DNA from 2 places in the Undibacter mobilis genome. Region 2 is predicted to be linked to the other one. Evidence: predicted binding sites of a transcription regulator. Region 2 holds the regulator's gene; the other holds the start of a gene.
The links. The regulator LexA, encoded in region 2, represses DNA repair genes until DNA is damaged. The targets are predictions, from matches to a motif close to TGTTCNNNNTGTGTTCNG.
Positions count from the first base shown of each region.

Region 1 (9,510 bases), on a different contig from region 2:
ATGAATTTGATGACCGCGAATGGTCAAAATTGCGGCGAGAACGCGGCAAATCAACGTCGTCCCGGTGTCTTGACACGATCGACAACTTCCTGACTTGTGTTGCTTATTTGCACTAGACGCTTTTTTGAAAACGAATACTGTCCCGTCAGGTTTTGGGGCTACACGACGGAGAGTTGGAAATGAAGCGTTTCGTACTTGCTGCTGCCGCTATCGCGGTGTCGATTGGCGCGGCCAATGCCGCGGATATGGCCCGCCGCCAGGCGATGCCGACCAAGGCGCCGGCTTATGTCGCCCCGATCTACAACTGGTCGGGCTTCTATGCCGGTATCAATGGCGGCGGCGGCTGGGGCCGTAGCTCGGTGTCCGGCCCGCTGTCGACCGGCGGCAACTTTAACACCTCGGGCGGCCTCGTCGGCGGCACCTTGGGCTTCAACTATCAGGCCGGTCAGATCGTGTACGGTCTGGAAGGCGACATCGACTGGACCAACCTTAAGGGCTCGTCCACCTGCGCCGTCGGCGTGAGCTGCGAAGCCAAGAACAACTGGCTCGGCACCGCGCGCGGCCGCATCGGCTACGCCTTCGATCGTTACCTGCCCTATATCACCGGCGGTCTCGCTGTCGGCGACGTGAAGACTTCGGCGACCGGTCTCGGTTCGGCGTCGTCGACCAAGGCAGGCTGGACGCTCGGCGGCGGCGTCGAAGCCGCGATCGCCGGCCCGTGGACGGCCAAGGTCGAATATCTCTACGTCGACCTCAAGGACGCCAATGCGCCGGCCGGTTCGTCGACCGACTTCCGCACCAATGTCGTGCGCGGCGGCCTGAACTACCGCTTCTAAGCGTCAAACCAAAGAAACGAAGAAAAACCCCGGACTTCGGTCCGGGGTTTTTTGTTGCCCGAATGCAACGCCCCCAAAGTTCCACATTACAAACTCACTTCGCCTACACGAATCGCGGAACGCAACAACCCATTGCGCGTTTTCTCGCCATCGGGGGACGGCGCGCTCGCGTCCGTCCGAATGAGTTCCATTCGAAGCGCGATGAGGTGCGTCATGAAAAACATTCTTCTCGCCACAGCGAGTGTCTTGGCTTTGGGCGCCGTATCGGCGCAGGCTGCAGACATGCAGCGGCCCATGCCGACGAAGGCGCCGGCCTATGTTGCGCCGGCACTGTATAACTGGACTGGCCCCTATGTCGGTCTCAGCGGCGGCGGCTCGTTCGGTTCGGGCTCCGACACCGGAATCGTCGGCGGCACGCTCGGCTACAATCTGCAGAGCGGCCCGTGGGTGTTCGGTCTCGAAGGCGACATGAACTGGCTGAGCCACAGCAGCGCCGCCGTTCGCAACAACTGGCTCGGTACCGTACGCGGCCGCGTTGGCTACGCGATGGGCGCCAGTGGCACTATCATGCCTTACGTGACGGGCGGCGTGGCGTTCGGCGACATCAGCAACGCGGTTGCTGGCGTCGGTATGGTCAGCGATACCAAGACTGGCTGGACGCTGGGCGGCGGCGTCGAAGCCGCAATTTCGGGTCCGCTGACCGCAAAGCTCGAATATCTCTATGTCGATCTCGGCGATGGACCGACGCTCGCGGGTGTTGGCTCGAACTATCACACCAACATCATCCGCGCGGGCCTCAACTATCGCTTCTGAGGCAAGAGAAGGCTGGCTGACTGAGCAGACTCAAAGCCCCGGCGCCTCGCGCCGGGGCTTTTTTGTTGGGCCTGATTTCACGTCAGGTTGGTGCCTTGGTCCTGGCGAAGGCCGGCACGCGCGCAGCAAACTGGTCGAGCCAGGTCACCAGCTTCGGATGATTCTTGCGCCAGGCACCGGCGAGACGCAGGTCGAGATAGCCGAGCGCACAGGCAAGCGCGATCTGTCCGACGTCCGGAGTTTCGGTCAGCGCCGGCGGCGCTGCTTCGAGCACGGCCAGGGCCCGATCGGTCTTGCTCTGCTGACGATCGAGCCAGGCCTGAAACCGCATCTCCGGAGTCCGGAAGCGGCCTTCATAGACAATGAGCAGCGTGGCTTCGAGAATGCCGTCGCACAAGGCCTGCAGGCGCAGCGCGGCGAAGCGCGCTTTCGGCTCCTTCGGTAAAATACGTCCGCCGCCGGCAAGGTGATCGAGATATTCAACGATCACCCGCGAGTCGAACAAGGTCGAGCCGTCCTCGAGGATCAGCGTCGGAATCTTGCCAAGCGCGTTCTGGTCAAGGAAGCCAGATTCCGGGGCAATAGTATCGGTATCCTCAAGCTTGATCTGGTCGGCGAGGCCGAGCACGTCGGCGGCGATCTTCACCTTGCGGACGAACGGCGATGCAGGGCTATGACGCAAAATCATCATTGGCGAATTCCATGGCTCGCGCGGGTGCTTGTCGGTTTCCGCGCCGGTGACGACAAAAGCTCAGGGTTGGCGCGCGCCGATGACGCGCGCTCCCCAAGCTTTTGCACACGGACGCGCCGCTGTCGCAAGCGCGTCGTGAAACGGTGTTAGCTAACGACCAGATTGACGGCCTTCGGCCCTTTGCCCTTCTTGTCGGGCTCGACGTCGAACGAGATCTTCTGTCCTTCGTTCAAGGTCTTCAGGCCGGCCTGCTCAACGGCGGTGATGTGAACAAACACATCGCGTGCGCCGTCGTCCGGTTTGATAAAGCCATAGCCCCGTTCGGTGTTGAAAAACTTCACCACGCCAGTTTGCGCCATTTCAGTCGATCCTCCCCACGCAATCGCCGGCCCCACGCACGGCGAATGACACGGCTTCCAAAGAACGGGGAAAGCATCGGCCTCTTCAAGGGCCTCAGTGATTCCGCCGGCCCCCACACGAGAGGCAGAACGCCATTGCCAGTTCACGGACTACACACCAAGTGCGGGCGCGGGAAAAGGGGCCATTTGTGCTGCTTAAGTCGCAGCGTGACGCGGCGCGGTAGAAATTAGTTCTCTCCGGCCAGCCAATCGAGCCGGTAGCCGCCACTATTGGTTTCACGCGCAAGCACTTGCGCCAGCAGCGGTAGCAAGACCTCGAGCTCGCGCTCCAGCGTCCAGGGCGGGTTCACCAGAATAAACCCCGACCCGTTGAGCCGGGTCTGGTCGCGAACGGGCGATACCAGGTGCTCGGCGCGCAGCACCTTGGAAATCCCCAGCTTGCGAACGCGCTTGGCCAGTTCGTCCGCTTCGCCCCGGCCCTTAATCGGATACCAGAGCGCGTAGATGCCGGTCGCCCATTTGCGATGCGCCACACCGAGCAGGTGCGACAGACGATGGAAATCAGCCTCCTCCTCGAACGGCGGATCGACCAGCACCAGACCGCGTCGCTCCGGCGGCGGCACATAAGCCGACAGCGCGGTCCAGCCGTCGATGGCGATCGACTTGATACGACCGTCATTGTCCAGGTTTCGCGCCAGGGCACGGACCGCATCCGGCTCGATCTCGCAAGCAATCAGCTTGTCCTGCGGGCGCAGGAAGGCGCGCGTCACCGCAGGGGAACCGGGGTAGATCTTGAGCTGGCCGCGCTCGTTGAGGGCGCCAAGGACATCGAAATAGGGCTTAAGCAACGTGGCGGCGTCGGCCGGAATATCGCCGCTTTCGGCCGCCGCCATCAGCCGGCCGATGCCCCCCGGCCACTCGCCGCCGCGGCGCGCCTCGCTGCTTGTCAGGTCATAGAGACCGGCGCCGGCATGGGTGTCGATGACGCGGAACGCCGCCGGCTTCTCGCACAGGTAATGAAGGATGCGGCACAGCACGACGTGCTTGAACACGTCGGCGAAATTGCCGGCATGAAAGGCGTGGCGATAGTTCATGACTGCCGCTTAGGACAAAACGATCAACGCTTCAACGCGGCTCGCCGCGCAGTCCGAATTCGCGGCGGGGGTGAACATAATGCGGCGGCGGCGGCTCGATCCGGCGGAGGGTCAGCCGCATCAACACACGCCCCAGCGCCGCGCGCAGACGCCGCGGCGACAGGGACGCCCATGCCGCCTTTGGCAGCAGCTTTCCCGCTACACGGCCGCACAACAGAAGGCACAGCCGCGCCAACACCCAGAAGGCCGCCAGCATTCCGATCAGATGCAGGCCGGGCGACAGCGGCGCCAAATCCGATCCGGCTGCCGGCCACAACGCGACGTAGCTGAGGCCGACGAACCAGACGACGAAACGGATGTAATCCTTCACGCGGTCCATGGCGATTTCCGGCACACAGGCTTCAAGACGCGCGAAAGATCGCGCTAACAGAGCACCGGAGTAAAGCCGGATGTGTCGCGAACGCAGGTGTTTTCCGCGAGCGTGCAATGCGAGCGTTAGCGCGCGCTTAATGGGATCGCAGAGTCATCGCCGCGAATAAACAGGCGTTATCGGCCACCACGGATCGCCGGCATGGCAACCTTGTCACGCCGGCACGAGCGGCGCGCCGTTTCGGGACAGGTGTGGAAGGCAAAATCCTTCGACATGCAGATGCGCACTTCGCTCAGGCGCTTGCTGTCGCAGGTGACGGCGATCTGCTCCTGTGTCAGGCCCGGATTGGCCTGGACGAAAGCCGCGGCCACGTCGCCCGGCGACACCATGACGGGCTTGTCGTGATCGAGATAGATGTCGGGGATCTTCACCGCCGCGCGCGCTTTGCGCACGTTCTCGAAATAGGCGTTCGACGACAGGCCCGAGCATGTGCCGTGCTTGTCCCACTCGTGATAGACAAGACGCGGGCTCGGCATCAGATCGAGCATGGCACCGACGATGGCGCGGTTGAGCCGCGGTGCCGGCACCTTGCAGTATTCCGGAAAGCCCCGATCATATTGCGGCCAAAGGCCATGGACGACGAAGGCGAAAGGCCGGCCGCCGCACTGAACGTCGGCATTGCGCGAGGCGCCACGCTCTGCCGATGCCTCGCAGTAAGACGGCGACCACGACAGCGACAACACATAGAAATCGAACCGGCCCGGCGCATTTTGCCGGCGGTCCTGCTGTGCCCGGGCGTCCTGGGCAAAAGCCACGACGGCAAACAGAAAAACAAAGCAGCAGGTCACGGCACCGGCGCGGGCAGACTTGGCCAGCCATCGCAGGGCAGGAAGACGCCACACCGCATTCCCGGCCGGATCCGACCACGCCATTAACGCCCCCAACAGAACAAAGCCGGAATTGACCTAAAACAAGGTTTCCCGGAACTTAGACCAATTACAGGAACATATCAAGAACAAATCTGCGCATCCCGGCGACGTCGGCTGGTGCTCAGATTGAAATGGCAGGAAGGGCAACAGCTCAGGGCCGCGCCATCTTGCAGGCTGGGCTGTAGACCATGTTGCTGTCGAAACCGACGACGCAATAGGTCACGCCCCAGGTGGCGCCGATCATGCCGCCGTCTTCGGTGATGTAGTAATTCACCACGTGCTTGCGGCCGGTGGAGACATCGGCCACCGCCGAGCAGAAACGGCGCGGCACGGTGCCCTTCGCCCACGGGCTGTAAGCAACCTCGCGGACCCTCTCGTAGCCAAGAATTTGGACATTCGAGTTCCAGAACCGCGCCTGCGTGCTTTCGAACCGGCTGGTGATCTCGCCGAGCGCCGCCTCGCAAGACGGCAGGTCGCCGTCATAGTTCGGGCCGGACAGATAGATGCCCTTTTCGATCCAGCCGGCCGCACGGGCCGAACCGGACTGGGCGGCCCAAGCCATCAGGACCACCGCGCTGGCGACCGAGGCCAAACTGACGATACGAAACATCTGGCGAACCATGAACCGAACTCCCGCTGACGGCGTCATTCTAGCCCAGCGGCCAGCCCATCGGAAGGACGCAAAAACCACACCGCGCCGATATCGCGCGCCACGTCCACGGGCGCAGCGGCCTTCGATTCACAGATTCGCCGCCGTCAATGCGAGTTGACCACAGATTCGCGGCGCCCCGGACTCGTGAACGGGCTTGCATCGCCGCATGATGCGCCGCGCTCGAATCGAGTCGTGTTGTTGGATTCGTCGTGATTGTGACGGGCACATCCGTCGGCCGAAGCGTTTTGTCCTCGGCGTTGCGTTGTGTGCGTATGTTCGTGCGTTCGTTGCGTTGTATGCGTTGCGTTCAAAAGCGTTTGTTGCGGCGTTGGCTGCCGGCGAAAAGCGTCGGCAGCCACGCCGGCAGTTTAATAAAACTGCCCTCTCATCACGATCTCCAGTTGCCAAGCACCGCCTGCGCCAATGTCAGCGCCGCGACCGCAGCTGTGTCGGCGCGCAGGATCAACGGGCCGAGCGACAGGCGCACGATATTCGGCCGCTGCATCAGCAACGCGCGTTCGTCTTCGGAAAATCCGCCTTCGGGCCCGATCAGCACTGCCATCGGCATCGGCGCCAGCGCTTCGTCCGGCACCAGCGCGCTCGGCAGCGGTCGGGCACGGCGCAATGCCTTCACTGGGTCCGCGACCTCGGCATCCTCGTCGCAGAAAATCAGCAGCCTGTCGGGATCGTGCAACGCGACAGTCTTGAGCTGGATCGGTTCGGCGACCTCGGCAAGATTGAGCACACCGCATTGCTGCGCGGCCTCGACGACATTGGCGCGCATGCGCTCGAGATTGATCCGCGTCACCTGGGTATGCTGGGTCAGTACGGGCCTGAGCCGCGAGACGCCGAGTTCCACCGCCTTCTGCACCGTGTAGTCGAGCCGGGCGTGCTTGAGCGGCGCGAACAGGAACTCGAGATCGGGGGCCTCCGGCTGCGGCCGCATTTGCCGATCTATCCTGACGGCAAGACGCTTGCCGGCCCCGGTAAGCTCGGCCCCCCATTCGCCGTCACGGCCGTTGAACAAAAGCACGGCGTCCCCGGCGGCGAGCCGCAGCACATTGCCGAGATGATTCGCCTGATCGCGGTCGAGTGGAATTTCGGCGCCGGCGGCCAGCGCGGTATCGAGATAGACGCGGGGGGTGCGGAAATCGTATTGCGGCATGAACAGACTGGCTTTGGCTCGATTTCGGACGTGCCGGAGGACGGATCACGGGGCGGCGATTTAACGCAAAATGCCGCCTTCCCGACGCATTCGGCGAGTTGTTATAAGCTTGCCAACAGCCCGCCGCCTAATCCGGCGGCGCCTCGAAAGGATTAAGTTATGAGCCGCTGCCGGGCTCTCGCCATTGCTGCCTGCCTTGCCACGCTTCCCGTCGGCGCGCCGGCTCTGGCCCAGAGTGCCTGGCCGGCCCCGCCGCAGGCCCAGCAGCCGGCGCCCGCAGGCGCCTGGCCCGCAGCCCAGCCCCAGGCCGAAGCGCAGCAGGCTCCGGCCGGTGCCTGGCCGGCTCCCAATACGCAATCTGCGCCTGCGAGCGCATGGCCGGCCCCGCAACCTTCGCAAGGACAGGCACCGCAGGCCCCGGCACAACAGAGCTTCGTGCCGCCATCGGCCGGCTTTGGCGCGCCCATGGGTATGCAGCAACAGCAGCAGGAGCCACCCTGCTTCAAGGAATTCGCCAAACTCAGCCAGGACACGGGCAAGAAGCGCAGCGCCATCGAGCAGGCGGGCAAGAAGCGCGTGCCGCCCGCGGTCGCCTGCCGGCTGTTCAACGAATACACCGCGTCCCAGGGCAAGCTTCTCAAATACGTGGCTGCGAACACCGCCTCGTGCGGCATGCCGAAGGACCTGCTCGACAATTTGACCAAGAGCCAGGCCCAGGCCACCGAAATCCGCACCCGCGTCTGCGAGGTCGCCGCTGCGCCGCCGAAGCCGGCCGGCCCGACCTTGAGCGACGCGCTCAGCGCACCGGTGCCGGATTCCGGCAACATCAAAACCGGCCGCGGCGGCACCTTCGACACGCTCAGCGGCTCGCCGCTCGCGCGATGAGCGAGACCGGCGGACGCGTTGCCGACTCAACCGGCAACTGGGTCGATCTCTACGCGCCGGGACAGTTCCGTCCTTACCTGCGGCTCGCCCGCCTCGACCGGCCGATCGGGTCGTGGCTGCTCCTCATGCCATGCTGGTGGTCGGTCGGTCTCACCGGCCTGACCATGGATCGGCTGCCGAGCCTCACGCACATCGTGCTGTTCTTTGTCGGCGCTTTCGCGATGCGCGGCGCCGGCTGCACCTGGAACGACCTGGTCGATCGCGATCTCGACGCGAAGGTTGAGCGGACGCGCTCGCGTCCGATCCCGTCGGGTCAGGTGACCGCCAAGCAAGCCGCCATTTTTCTGGTCGCGCAGGCCCTCATCGGCCTCGTCGTGCTGCTGCAGTTCAACCGCTACACGGTCATGACCGGACTCGCCTCGCTGCTCGTGGTCGCGATCTATCCCTTCATGAAGCGAGTCACCTATTGGCCGCAGATCTTTCTCGGTCTCGCCTTCTCATGGGGCGCACTGATGGGCTGGCCCGCGGCTTTCGGCCGGCTCGATTGGGCCCCGGTCATTCTCTACGCCGGCGCCATCTGCTGGGTGATCGCCTACGACACCATCTACGCGCATCAGGACCGCGAAGACGACATGATGATCGGCATCAAGTCGACCGCCCTGTTGTTCGGGCAGAACACCAAACAGGCGCTGACGCTGTTTTATTCCGCGGCGGTGGTGCTGATCGGCATCGCATGCGTCATGGCCGGCGCCAGCTGGATCACGCTGCTTGGCCTCGCCGGCTTCGCCGTTCATCTCGGCTGGCAAGTTCGCCGCATCGATATCGACGACCCGGCGCTGTGCCTGACACTGTTCCGCTCCAACCGCGACGCCGGCCTTCTTCTGTTCGCAGCCATGCTGATCGACGCGGCGGTCTGAGCAGGCTTAAAAATCCGCCGGGCTGCGCCCCGCGTTCGATGCCCGCTGCGGCACGACGATCGGCCAGCCGCGCCCCCGCGGCGCCGGAGTGGCGTCCTCGGCGCCCGTGGAAATGTCCGGTCCACCGCCGATCGAGCCGGTCACCATATCGTCAGCATCCTCATCATCGAGGCCGTCGGCGCCGGGGATCGCATCCAGGATTTTCTTGAGCTTGTCCTTGTCGGTGCTGCCGATCGAGCCCGTGTATTCCTTGTTGCCATTCTTCGCGGCGTAAACTGCGCGCGCCTTGGCCGCGACGACTTCCCCGGGGATCGCATCGGGGCGGCATGGCCGGCGGCCGCTCTTGCGCCGCATCAGGTCAACGTGGATGTGGTTGTAATGCGCGGCATTGTAGCCGGGCGCCAGCACCGTGCTGAAGGTGTCGCAGGCGGCGAGTTGAACGTCGTGCAGGAAGCCCTGCTCTTCCGGTGTGCCGCGCCAGCCTTTCTGCACCGAGATCTTGCGGCCGTCGGCGAGCGTGAAGCCGGCGATATCGAGCGCATTGCCGAAGGCATGTTCGGAAATGCCGCTGCCGCCGGCACCATTCATCTGCCGGCACGAATAGGCCGAGATCTGCTTGATCTCCGCAACCGGCGAGCCGAACCAGCGCAAGGCGGCCGGCTGCACGCCGCCCGCCACCCAGCGATCGAGCGCCGAGACGATCGGGCACGACAATGTTGCGGTCGGCGTCAGCGTCGCCGGGGCAATGGCGCCGGTGCGGATCGGCGCGTCGAAACGCGAGTCGCGAGATGGCCCGAGC
Region 1 covers NZ_QRGO01000001.1:2,100,042-2,109,551, reverse strand. The annotation lists gene DXH78_RS10025 (outer membrane protein) at 180-836, shown strand; gene DXH78_RS10020 (outer membrane protein) at 1,050-1,649, shown strand; gene DXH78_RS10015 (glutathione S-transferase) at 1,732-2,340, opposite strand; gene DXH78_RS10010 (cold-shock protein) at 2,487-2,699, opposite strand; gene DXH78_RS10005 (23S rRNA (adenine(2030)-N(6))-methyltransferase RlmJ) at 2,927-3,793, opposite strand; gene DXH78_RS10000 (hypothetical protein) at 3,825-4,172, opposite strand; gene DXH78_RS09995 (ribonuclease T2 family protein) at 4,340-5,095, opposite strand; gene DXH78_RS09990 (hypothetical protein) at 5,244-5,714, opposite strand; gene DXH78_RS09985 (16S rRNA (uracil(1498)-N(3))-methyltransferase) at 6,133-6,909, opposite strand; gene DXH78_RS09980 (hypothetical protein) at 7,069-7,794, shown strand; gene ubiA (4-hydroxybenzoate octaprenyltransferase) at 7,791-8,711, shown strand; gene DXH78_RS09970 (extensin-like domain-containing protein) at 8,718-9,510, opposite strand, start outside.
Region 1: a site for LexA is predicted at 5,164-5,181, ahead of DXH78_RS09995 (ribonuclease T2 family protein). Genes of this name have one in related genera too.

Region 2 (9,510 bases):
CTACGACACGGTGCGCCTGATCGAAGAACTGCCGGCGGTGAAGCCCGATCCGATCGGCATTCCCGACGCCATCATGGTGCGGCCAACCATCGTCGTCGTATTCGACGCGGTGAAAGACTCGATCACGGTCGTGACGCCGGTGCGGCCTGAGAAAGGCGTCGATGCCAAAGTGGCGCTGACGCGTGCGGCCGAACGTTTGTCCTCGGTGGTCGATGCGCTCGACCGTCCGCTCGACAAGGCGCTCGCCGAATTCGACGACGGGCCGCTCGACGTGGCGCCGGTATCGAACACCACGCCCGCCGAATACGAAACGATGGTGAAGAAGGCCAAGGAGTACATCGCCGCCGGCGATGCGTTCCAGGTCGTGCTGGCACAGCGCTTCGAGGCACCCTTCAAGCTGCCGCCGTTCTCGCTTTATCGTGCGCTTCGCCGCACCAATCCCTCGCCTTATCTGTACTTCCTTGATTTCGGCAGCTTCGCCGTCTCGGGCTCGAGCCCCGAAATTCTGGTCAAGGTGTCGAACGACGTCGTCACCATCCGCCCGATCGCCGGTACAAGACCGCGCGGGCTCACGCCGCACGAGGACAAGGCTTACGAGACCGAATTGCTCGCCGATCCGAAAGAATGCGCCGAGCATCTGATGCTGCTCGACCTCGGCCGCAACGATGTCGGCCGCGTCTCGTCGATCGGTTCGGTGAAGGTGACCGACAAGTTCTTCGTCGAGCGCTACAGCCACGTCATGCACATCGTCTCGAACGTCGAAGGCAAGCTCGATCCGAAATACGATGCCCTCGATGCGCTCGCCGCCGGCTTTCCGGCCGGCACCACTTCCGGCGCACCGAAAGTGCGGGCGATGGAAATCATCGACGAACTCGAGAAAGACAAACGCGGCCTCTATGCCGGCTGCGTCGGTTACTTCTCGGCGGCCGGCGAGATGGACACTTGTATCGTGCTGCGCACCGCTTTGGTAAAGGACGGCACGATGTATGTGCAGGCCGGCGCCGGCATCGTCGCCGATTCCAATCCGGCTTCCGAACAGCAGGAATGCGTCAACAAGGCGAAGGCACTGTTCCGCGCCGCTGAAGAAGCCCGGCGCTTTGCCAGCGCCGCCAAACGCGGACAGTAACAGCGCCGGCTGCACAGCATCTGCCTGACGCCATGTATTGACCCGTATCCCCATGTGGACTAGGGAGCTTGCCATGAACCGTACGACGATCATCGCCAAGCTTTGGTGGCCGGCCTGCTGACAGGGCGGCCGGACGTTTCATGCATCTGGGGCCGCCGCAAGGGCGGCCTTTTGTTTTGATGATCCCCTCTGCGGCGTCCTCTTCATCTCACGAGGACACCCATGACCAAACCCGTCGTTCTGACAGGCGACCGCACCACCGGCCCGCTGCACATCGGCCACTATGCCGGATCGTTGCGCAATCGCCTGCGGTTTCAAGACAGCCACGAACAATTCCTACTGCTCGCCGACATGCAGGCCCTGACCGACAATGCTCACGATCCCGACAAGGTGCGGCACAGCTTGATCGAAGTGACGCTGGATTACCTTGCCGTCGGCATTGATCCGGCCAAGACCACGATCTGCCTGCAATCCCATCTGCCGGCGCTAGCCGAGCTGTCGATGCTCTACCTGAACTTCGTCACCGTTGCCCGGCTGGAGCGGAACCCCACGATCAAGGATGAGATCCGCAGCCGCGGCTTCGGCCGCGATATCCCCGCGGGCTTCCTGTGCTATCCGGCGGCGCAGGCGGCGGACATTACCGCGTTCAAGGCGACTGTCGTGCCCGTCGGCGAGGATCAGGCGCCGCTGATCGAACAGACCAACGAAATCGTGCGCCGCATCAACGCGACCGCCGGACGGACCCTCCTGCCGGAAGCGCAAGCCGTCATTCCGCCAGTAGGCCGGCTGCCAGGCGTGGACGGAAAAGCGAAAATGTCGAAATCGACCGGCAACGCCATCGCACTTTCGGCCTCGCCGGATGAGATCGCGGCAGCGGTGAAGGCAATGTTCACCGACCCTCAACATCTTCGGGTCGAAGACCCCGGACAGGTGGAAGGCAATGTCGTCTTCACCTATCTGGATGCTTTCGACGAGGATCGCGCCACGCTGGAACACTTGAAAGCGCAGTATCGGCGAGGCGGATTAGGCGACAGCAAGATCAAGCGCCGCCTCGAAGACATCCTGCAGGCGCTGATCGCGCCGATCCGGGAGCGACGGGCGCAACTCGCGAAAGAGCCGGCCTATGTTCTCGACGTGATCCGCAACGGCACGGCAAAGGCGCGCAGCCGGACCGAAGCTACCAAGCGCGACGTTGTCGAAGGCCTCGGCCTGTTCGTATTGTAATCCGGTATAGAACCAGGCCATCATTTTCCGACAGGCGGCCAGCGGCCGGGAGAGACGACCATGACAGATCACGATCATTCCCATGAGCCGAAGTGGAAGCACGATGGCGTTCGCGTCGTCCCGGGCAATTCGCTCGATCCGAACACCGCGTCGACGCCCGGCATGGACCGCAAGGCCGCCATCAACGCGGCGCGCGTCGGCGCGCAGAAGCTTTGGGCCGGCACGGTCCATATCCACCCGAATGCCAAGACCGGCGCGCATCATCACGGCGAGCTCGAAAGCGTGATCTACGTCATTCGCGGCAAGGCGCGCATGCGGTGGGGCGAGAACCTCGAATTCACCGCCGAGGCCGGTCCGGGCGATTTCATCTACGTGCCGCCTTTCGTGCCGCATCAGGAAATCAACGCCAGCCCGGACGAGGTGCTGGAATGCGTTCTGGTCCGCTCCGACAACGAGGCGGTGGTGGTCAATCTCGACATCGAACCGGTCGAAAAGCCGGAAAACGTGGCTTGGATCGATCCGATCCATAAGGCCTAACTGTCCGTCATTCCGGGGCGCGGCGGTCAGGCCGCGAACCCGGACGGTGCGGACACCCGCCTTGACCCCTCCCTCCCCAAGCCTTTAAGACCTTGGCCGGGCTTGGAAAACATGATCGTCCTGATCGACAATTACGACAGTTTCACCTTCAACCTCGTCCATTACCTGGGCGGGCTGGGGGCGGACGTCGTCGTTCACCGCAACGACAAGATTGCCGTCGATGACGTGATGGCGATGGCGCCGGACGGCATCGTGCTGTCGCCCGGCCCCTGCACGCCAAACGAAGCCGGCATCTGTCTCGACCTCATCAAGAAGGCTTCGCCGACCATTCCGATGTTCGGCGTCTGCCTCGGCCACCAGGCCATGGGCCAGGTGTTCCGCGGCAAGGTCATCCGCGCGCCGCAGATGGTTCACGGCAAGGTCTCCGAGATCAGCCACGACGCCACCGGCGTTTTCCGAGGCATCAATGGGCCGTTCAAGGCGACGCGCTATCACTCGCTCATCGTCGAGCGTGGCTCGCTGCCCGCCGAGCTGCGCGTCAACGCGCAGACCGCCGACGGCCTTGTCATGGGCATGGCGCACAAGACGCTGCCGCTGCATGGCGTGCAGTTTCATCCGGAAAGCATCGCATCCGAACACGGCCACCTGATGCTCCAGAACTTTCTGGAGTTGGCGGCCGCGTGGAACAAGAAACAGGGCCGCGTTTCGATCGCGGCATCGCCGAATGCCGGTGCGCGTGCGCCGGCGCATCTGGCGGGTTGAGGAGACGACCGTGGCCGACGAATTCAAATCGCTGATTGCCAAGGTCGCAACCGGCGCGAGTCTTTCCCGCGACGAAGCTGCCAACGCCTTCGACCGCATGATGTCCGGCGAAGCCACGCCGTCGCAGATGGGCGGGCTCCTGATGGCGCTGCGCGTGCGCGGCGAAACCGTCGACGAAATTACGGGTGCGGTCACGACCATGCGCGCCAAGATGCTGGGCGTGAAAGCGCCCGCCGATGCTGTCGATATTGTCGGCACCGGCGGCGATGCCTCGGGCTCCTATAACATCTCGACCTGCGCGGCCTTCGTGCTGGCCGGCGCCGGCGTGCCGGTCGCCAAGCATGGCAACCGTGCGCTGTCGTCGAAATCGGGCTCCGCCGACGTGCTGGGCGCGCTTGGCGTCAAGATCGACCTCACCTCCGACCAGGTCGGCCGATGCATCGCCAAGGCCGGCATCGGTTTCATGTTCGCGCCGGCGCATCATCCGGCGATGAAGAACGTTGGCCCGACGCGGGTCGAACTGGGCACCCGCACCATCTTCAATCTGCTCGGGCCGCTGTCGAACCCGGCCTCGGTCAAACGGCAGATGATCGGCACTTTCTCCAAGCACTGGGTCGAGCCGATGGCGCAGGTGCTCAATAATCTCGGCTCCGAGAGCATCTGGGTCGTGCACGGCTCCGACGGTCTCGATGAGATCACCACCTCGGGTTCGACCACTGTTGCCGAACTCAAGGGCGGCAAGATCCGCACCTTTGAGATCACTCCGGAAGATGCCGGCCTGTCCCGGGCCAAGCCGGAAGCGCTGAAAGGCGGCGATGCCGAGACCAACGCCAAGGCCCTGCTCGACGTGCTCAAGGGCAAGCCGGGGCCGTTCCGGGACGTCACCATTCTCAATGCGGCGGCGGCGCTGATCGTCGCCGGCAAGGCCAAGGACCTTAAGGAAGGCGCCGCGCTCGCCGCCCAGTCGATCGATTCCGGCGAAGCCGAGGGTCGGCTTGACCGCCTGATTGCAGTATCCTGCGCCACCGAGGAGTAGCCGCGTGATCCCCAAAAGTGGACACCGGTTTTTGGACAAGATCACGCGGTAGAAAAAATCGTGGCCGATATCCTCAAGAAAATCGAAGCCTACAAGCGCGAGGAAATCGCGGCGGCCAAGCGCGTCCGTTCGCTCGCCGACCTCGAGGCGCAGGCCAAGGCCCTGCCGCCGGCGCGCGGGTTCCTGCGCGCCATTGAGAGCCGCATTGCCGCCGGCGATTACGCGCTGATCGCGGAGATCAAGAAGGCCAGTCCGTCCAAAGGGTTGATCCGCGCCGATTTCGACCCGCCGGCGCTCGCCAGAGCCTATGAGGCCGGCGGTGCCGCCTGCTTGTCGGTGCTGACCGACGCGCCCAGCTTCCGGGGCAAGCCGGAGTTCCTCACCGCCGCCCGCGAGGCGACCAAGCTGCCGGCCTTGCGCAAGGACTTCATGTTCGAGCCGTACCAGTGCGCGGAGGCCCGCGCCTGGGGTGCTGACTGCATCCTGATCATCATGGCGTCGGTCGATGACAGCGCCGCCGCCGAACTGGAAAGTACAGCATTTTCATATGGCATGGACGTCTTGATTGAAGTTCACGCAGAAGATGAACTTGACCGCGCCCTGAAGCTGAAATCCCGGATGATCGGTATCAACAACCGGGACCTCCGCACCTTCGAGACCTCGCTCACGGTCAGCGAGCGCCTTGCGCCGCTCGTGCCCAAGGATCGCCTCATCGTCGGCGAAAGCGGGATTTTCACGCCGGCCGACCTCGCCCGGTTGGAGGCGGTCGGCATTTCGACCTTCCTCATTGGCGAGAGCCTGATGCGGCAGGCCGACGTCGCTGCCGCGACTCGCACTTTGCTCGCCAGACCCAGCCACGCGGCCGCGGAGTAACGACAATGGCCAAAGCCAAACCGAAGGCGAAGGCCGTGAAGCCAAAGACGAAGCCGATATCGGGCGCGAAGCTCAGCCACATCGACCAGACCGGCAAGGCCAACATGGTCGACGTTTCGGCCAAGGCGCCGACCGAGCGCGTCGCGCGCGCCGAGGGCCGCGTCATCATGCGCAAGGAAACGCTGGACGCTGTCATCGCCGGCAACGCCATGAAGGGCGATGTACTCGGCGCGGCAAGGCTCGCTGGCATCATGGCAGCCAAACACACGCACGGCCTGATCCCGCTGTGTCATCCGCTGCCGATTACCAAGGTGGCGGTCGATATCTTTCCGGAGCACAGCTTTCCGGGCTTCCTGGTACAGGCGACCGTCAAGGTCACCGGCAAGACCGGCGTCGAGATGGAGGCGCTGACCGCGGTCTCGATCGCCTGCCTCACCATCTACGACATGGCCAAAGCCATCGAGAAGTCGATGCGCATTGAGGGCATCCGCCTGCTCGAAAAGACCGGCGGCAAGTCGGGACCGTACAAGGCGGAAGCGTAACAATGGCCCTGATGCCGGTCGCCGAAGCGTTGGCGCGGGTGCTGGCCGACACCGCGGCACTGGGCACCGAAGACGTTCCGTTGAGCGATGCGCCGGGCCGCGTTCTCGCCGAAGACCTGACCGCCTTGCGTACACAGCCGCCCGCCAATGTTTCGGCCATGGATGGTTACGCCGTGCGCGCCGACGACATCGCCAACGCGCCGACACCGCTCAAGGTGATTGGCGAGGTCGCCGCCGGCCATCCCTTCTCTGGCCGCATCGGCCAAGGCGAAGCGGCGCGCATCTTCACCGGCGGCGTGCTGCCGGATGGCGCCGACACCGTCGTCATCCAGGAGCTCACCCGCCGCGACGGCGATAAGGTCACGGTCGAGAAAGCCACCTCCAAAGGCCGCAACGTCCGCTACGCCGGCATCGATTTCAAACAAGGCGCCGTGCTGCTCGCCAAAGGGCGGTTGCTGACCGACCGTGACGTTATGCTGGCGGCCGCGATGAACCACCCGCGGCTGCGGGTCCATCGCCGGCCCGTAATCGCTGTGCTCGGCACCGGCGACGAACTGATCCTGCCTGGCGGCGAGCCCGGCCCCGGCCAGATCGTCTATTCCAACGGCTTTGCCTTGTCGGCGCTGGTCCGCTCGGCGGGTGGCGACGTAATCGATCTCGGCGTTGCCCGCGATACGCTGGACGATATCGGTGTCCGCATTCGTCGCGCCCGCGACGCCAAAGCCGACGTGCTGCTCACCAGCGGCGGCGCCTCGGTCGGCGACCACGATCTGGTGCAGAAGGCGCTGGCCGCCGAAGGGCTCGATCTGTCGTTCTGGCGCGTCGCCCTGCGACCGGGCCGGCCGATGATGCACGGGCGGCTCGGTCCGATGCATGTGCTCGGCGTGCCGGGCAATCCGGTATCGTCTTACGTCTGTGCTTTCCTGTTTCTGCTGCCGCTGCTGCGCACGCTGTCGGGCCGCTCCGATGTCGTCCCCCAGTCCGAACCGGCCCTTCTCGGCCGCGATCTGCCTGCCAATGACGAGCGTGCCGACTACCTGCGCGCTACGCTGGCGATGGGCCCGGACGGACTGATCGCCACGCCGGTCGCCAATCAGGACAGTTCCCTGATGGCCCCGTTATCGCAGGCGGACTGCCTGTTGATTCGTGAGCCGCACGCCCCCGCGGCCGGGGCCGGCAGCCGCTGCCGCATCCTTAAGTTCGGGTTTTAGCGGCCTCTCGACTTGTTCACGTCAAATTAAGTGGTTGCGGAACACATATCGAACAGATAGTGTCCGTTCATGCTTTGTTTCGGATGATTCCGCGCCAATCAGGCCGCGGAGTCGCCGCGACCGGAGGCCCACAAGCGATGCTAACGCGCAAACAATTCGAACTCCTGCGGTTCATCCACGAACGGTTGACCGAAACCGGCGTACCGCCCTCCTTCGATGAAATGAAGGATGCGCTGGACCTGCGCTCGAAATCGGGCATTCACCGTCTGATCACCGCTCTGGAAGAGCGTGGCTTCATCCGCCGCCTCGCCAACCGCGCCCGCGCCATCGAGGTGATCAAGCTGCCGGATTCGGTCCAGCACGGCCTTGGCGGCGGCGGCAATGGCCGCGCCCGTGGCTTCAACCCCAGTGTCATTGAGGGCAATCTCGGCAAGGCCCGGCCTGTCGTCACCGAAGACGATGCGACACGGCCGATTTCGGTGCCGGTCATGGGCCGCATCGCCGCCGGTACGCCGATCGAGGCGATCCAGCAGCGCAGCCATGTCATCAACATGCCGCCCGAGCTGCTCTCGAACGGCGAGCATTTCGCGCTGGAAGTGCGCGGCGACTCGATGATCGACGCCGGCATTCTCGACGGCGACATCGCCCTCATCCGACGCTCCGAGGGTGCCGACACCGGCGATATCGTGGTGGCGCTGATTGACGACGAGGAGGCCACGCTGAAGCGCTTCCGCCGCCGCGGCGCTTCCATCGCGCTCGAGCCGGCCAATGCCGCTTATGAGGTGCGTATCCTGCCGCCCAACCGCGTGCGCATCCAGGGCAAGCTGGTGGCGATGTTCCGGCGGTACTGACCGTCAGCCCCGCTAATCCCCCGCTTCCAGGTCCTCCGTCGGCGGCGTCGCATCCCGTTGCGGGCGGCGCGCACCGGTTGATCCGGCTTCGCCGGCCGCCAGCACCGTGCGCGCCCTCGCCCAGGGCCGGTCTTGCGTCGGCGGCCGCGCTACCTCGATATCGAAGCCGTCCCCGTTGCGGTAAAGCGCGGCTGCGCCGTGGCGCCGCCACGCCGCCCGATCGATGAGCCGCGCGTCGCATTGGCCCGGCGCCGTGCGCGACGACAGAACGACAGCGGCGCGTGCGCAGTCCTCGGCAAAGGCGTCCACCGACGCGGCGAACGCGACCACGCGGCCGTCACGCAGTATCGCGGTGCAGCCCATGGCATCGCAGCGGACGCCGTCTTTGAGGCTGGCATGGTCGGCGCTGCGCATATCACCATCGGCCGCCAGCCATTCCTTGATCGCGAAGCCGTCGCGCCCCCGCTGCAGAATAACCCATCGCCCGGCCGCGCCCCGGACTGCCGCGGTCTGTCCGTCGCTTGCCATCAACACATCGGGCTGCGGCGTCGCCAGCGCCCAAATCGCTGACAGCGCTACGCAAGCAGCGCCGCTCCAGCGCAATGGCGAGCGCAGCAGGCACAGCAGCAGCAGCCCCAGGGTCACCAAGAGCAGCGGCGCGATACCGAAAGCCGGCATCGGGCCGACTGCGCCGGGCAATTGCGTCACCCACAGCGCCACCGCGATCATCCAGTCGAGCCCGAGCCCCATCAGCTTCCAGAACACGGCATCGAAGCCGAAAGGCATTGTGAGCGCGCCGGCAACGCCCATCGGCATGACGAGCACCGAGACCACCGGCATGGCCAGCAAATTGGCGATGACGCCGTAAGGCGCGATACGATGAAAGTGATAGGCGGCGAACGGCGTGGTGGCGAGGCCCGCGACCAGCGAGGCCAGGATCAGCGCGGCAATTTCGCGCCCACCCCACAGGGCGATGCGGGCGGCGAGCGGGCTCTCCGCGCCGGCCTGCCAGCGCAGCGAGATCTGATAGCCGGCGACCAGCGCCAAGGTCGCAGCGAACGACATCTGGAAGCTCGGATGCACCACCGCTTGCGGCGTCAGTGCCATGACAACCAGCGCGGCGACGGTCAGGGTGCGGAAGGTGATTGCCGGGCGATCGGCCATCACGCCGACGAGCACGATGGCGACCATGATGTAGGAGCGCTGCGTCGCTACCTCGGCGCCGGACAGCATCAGATAGAACGTCGCCGCGCCGAGCGCGCCCAAGGCTGCCCATTTCTTGATCGGACGACGCAGCGCCAGCGCTGGAAAGATCGCCAGCACGGCGCGAATGGTGAAGAACACCATG
Region 2 covers NZ_QRGO01000003.1:212,926-222,435, forward strand. The annotation lists gene trpE (anthranilate synthase component I) at 1-1,126, shown strand, start outside; gene trpS (tryptophan--tRNA ligase) at 1,349-2,350, shown strand; gene DXH78_RS18480 (cupin domain-containing protein) at 2,411-2,887, shown strand; gene DXH78_RS18485 (anthranilate synthase component II) at 2,999-3,649, shown strand; gene trpD (anthranilate phosphoribosyltransferase) at 3,660-4,685, shown strand; gene trpC (indole-3-glycerol phosphate synthase TrpC) at 4,746-5,558, shown strand; gene moaC (cyclic pyranopterin monophosphate synthase MoaC) at 5,564-6,100, shown strand; gene DXH78_RS18505 (molybdopterin molybdotransferase MoeA) at 6,103-7,311, shown strand; gene lexA (transcriptional repressor LexA) at 7,449-8,162, shown strand; gene DXH78_RS18515 (ComEC/Rec2 family competence protein) at 8,175-9,510, opposite strand, start outside.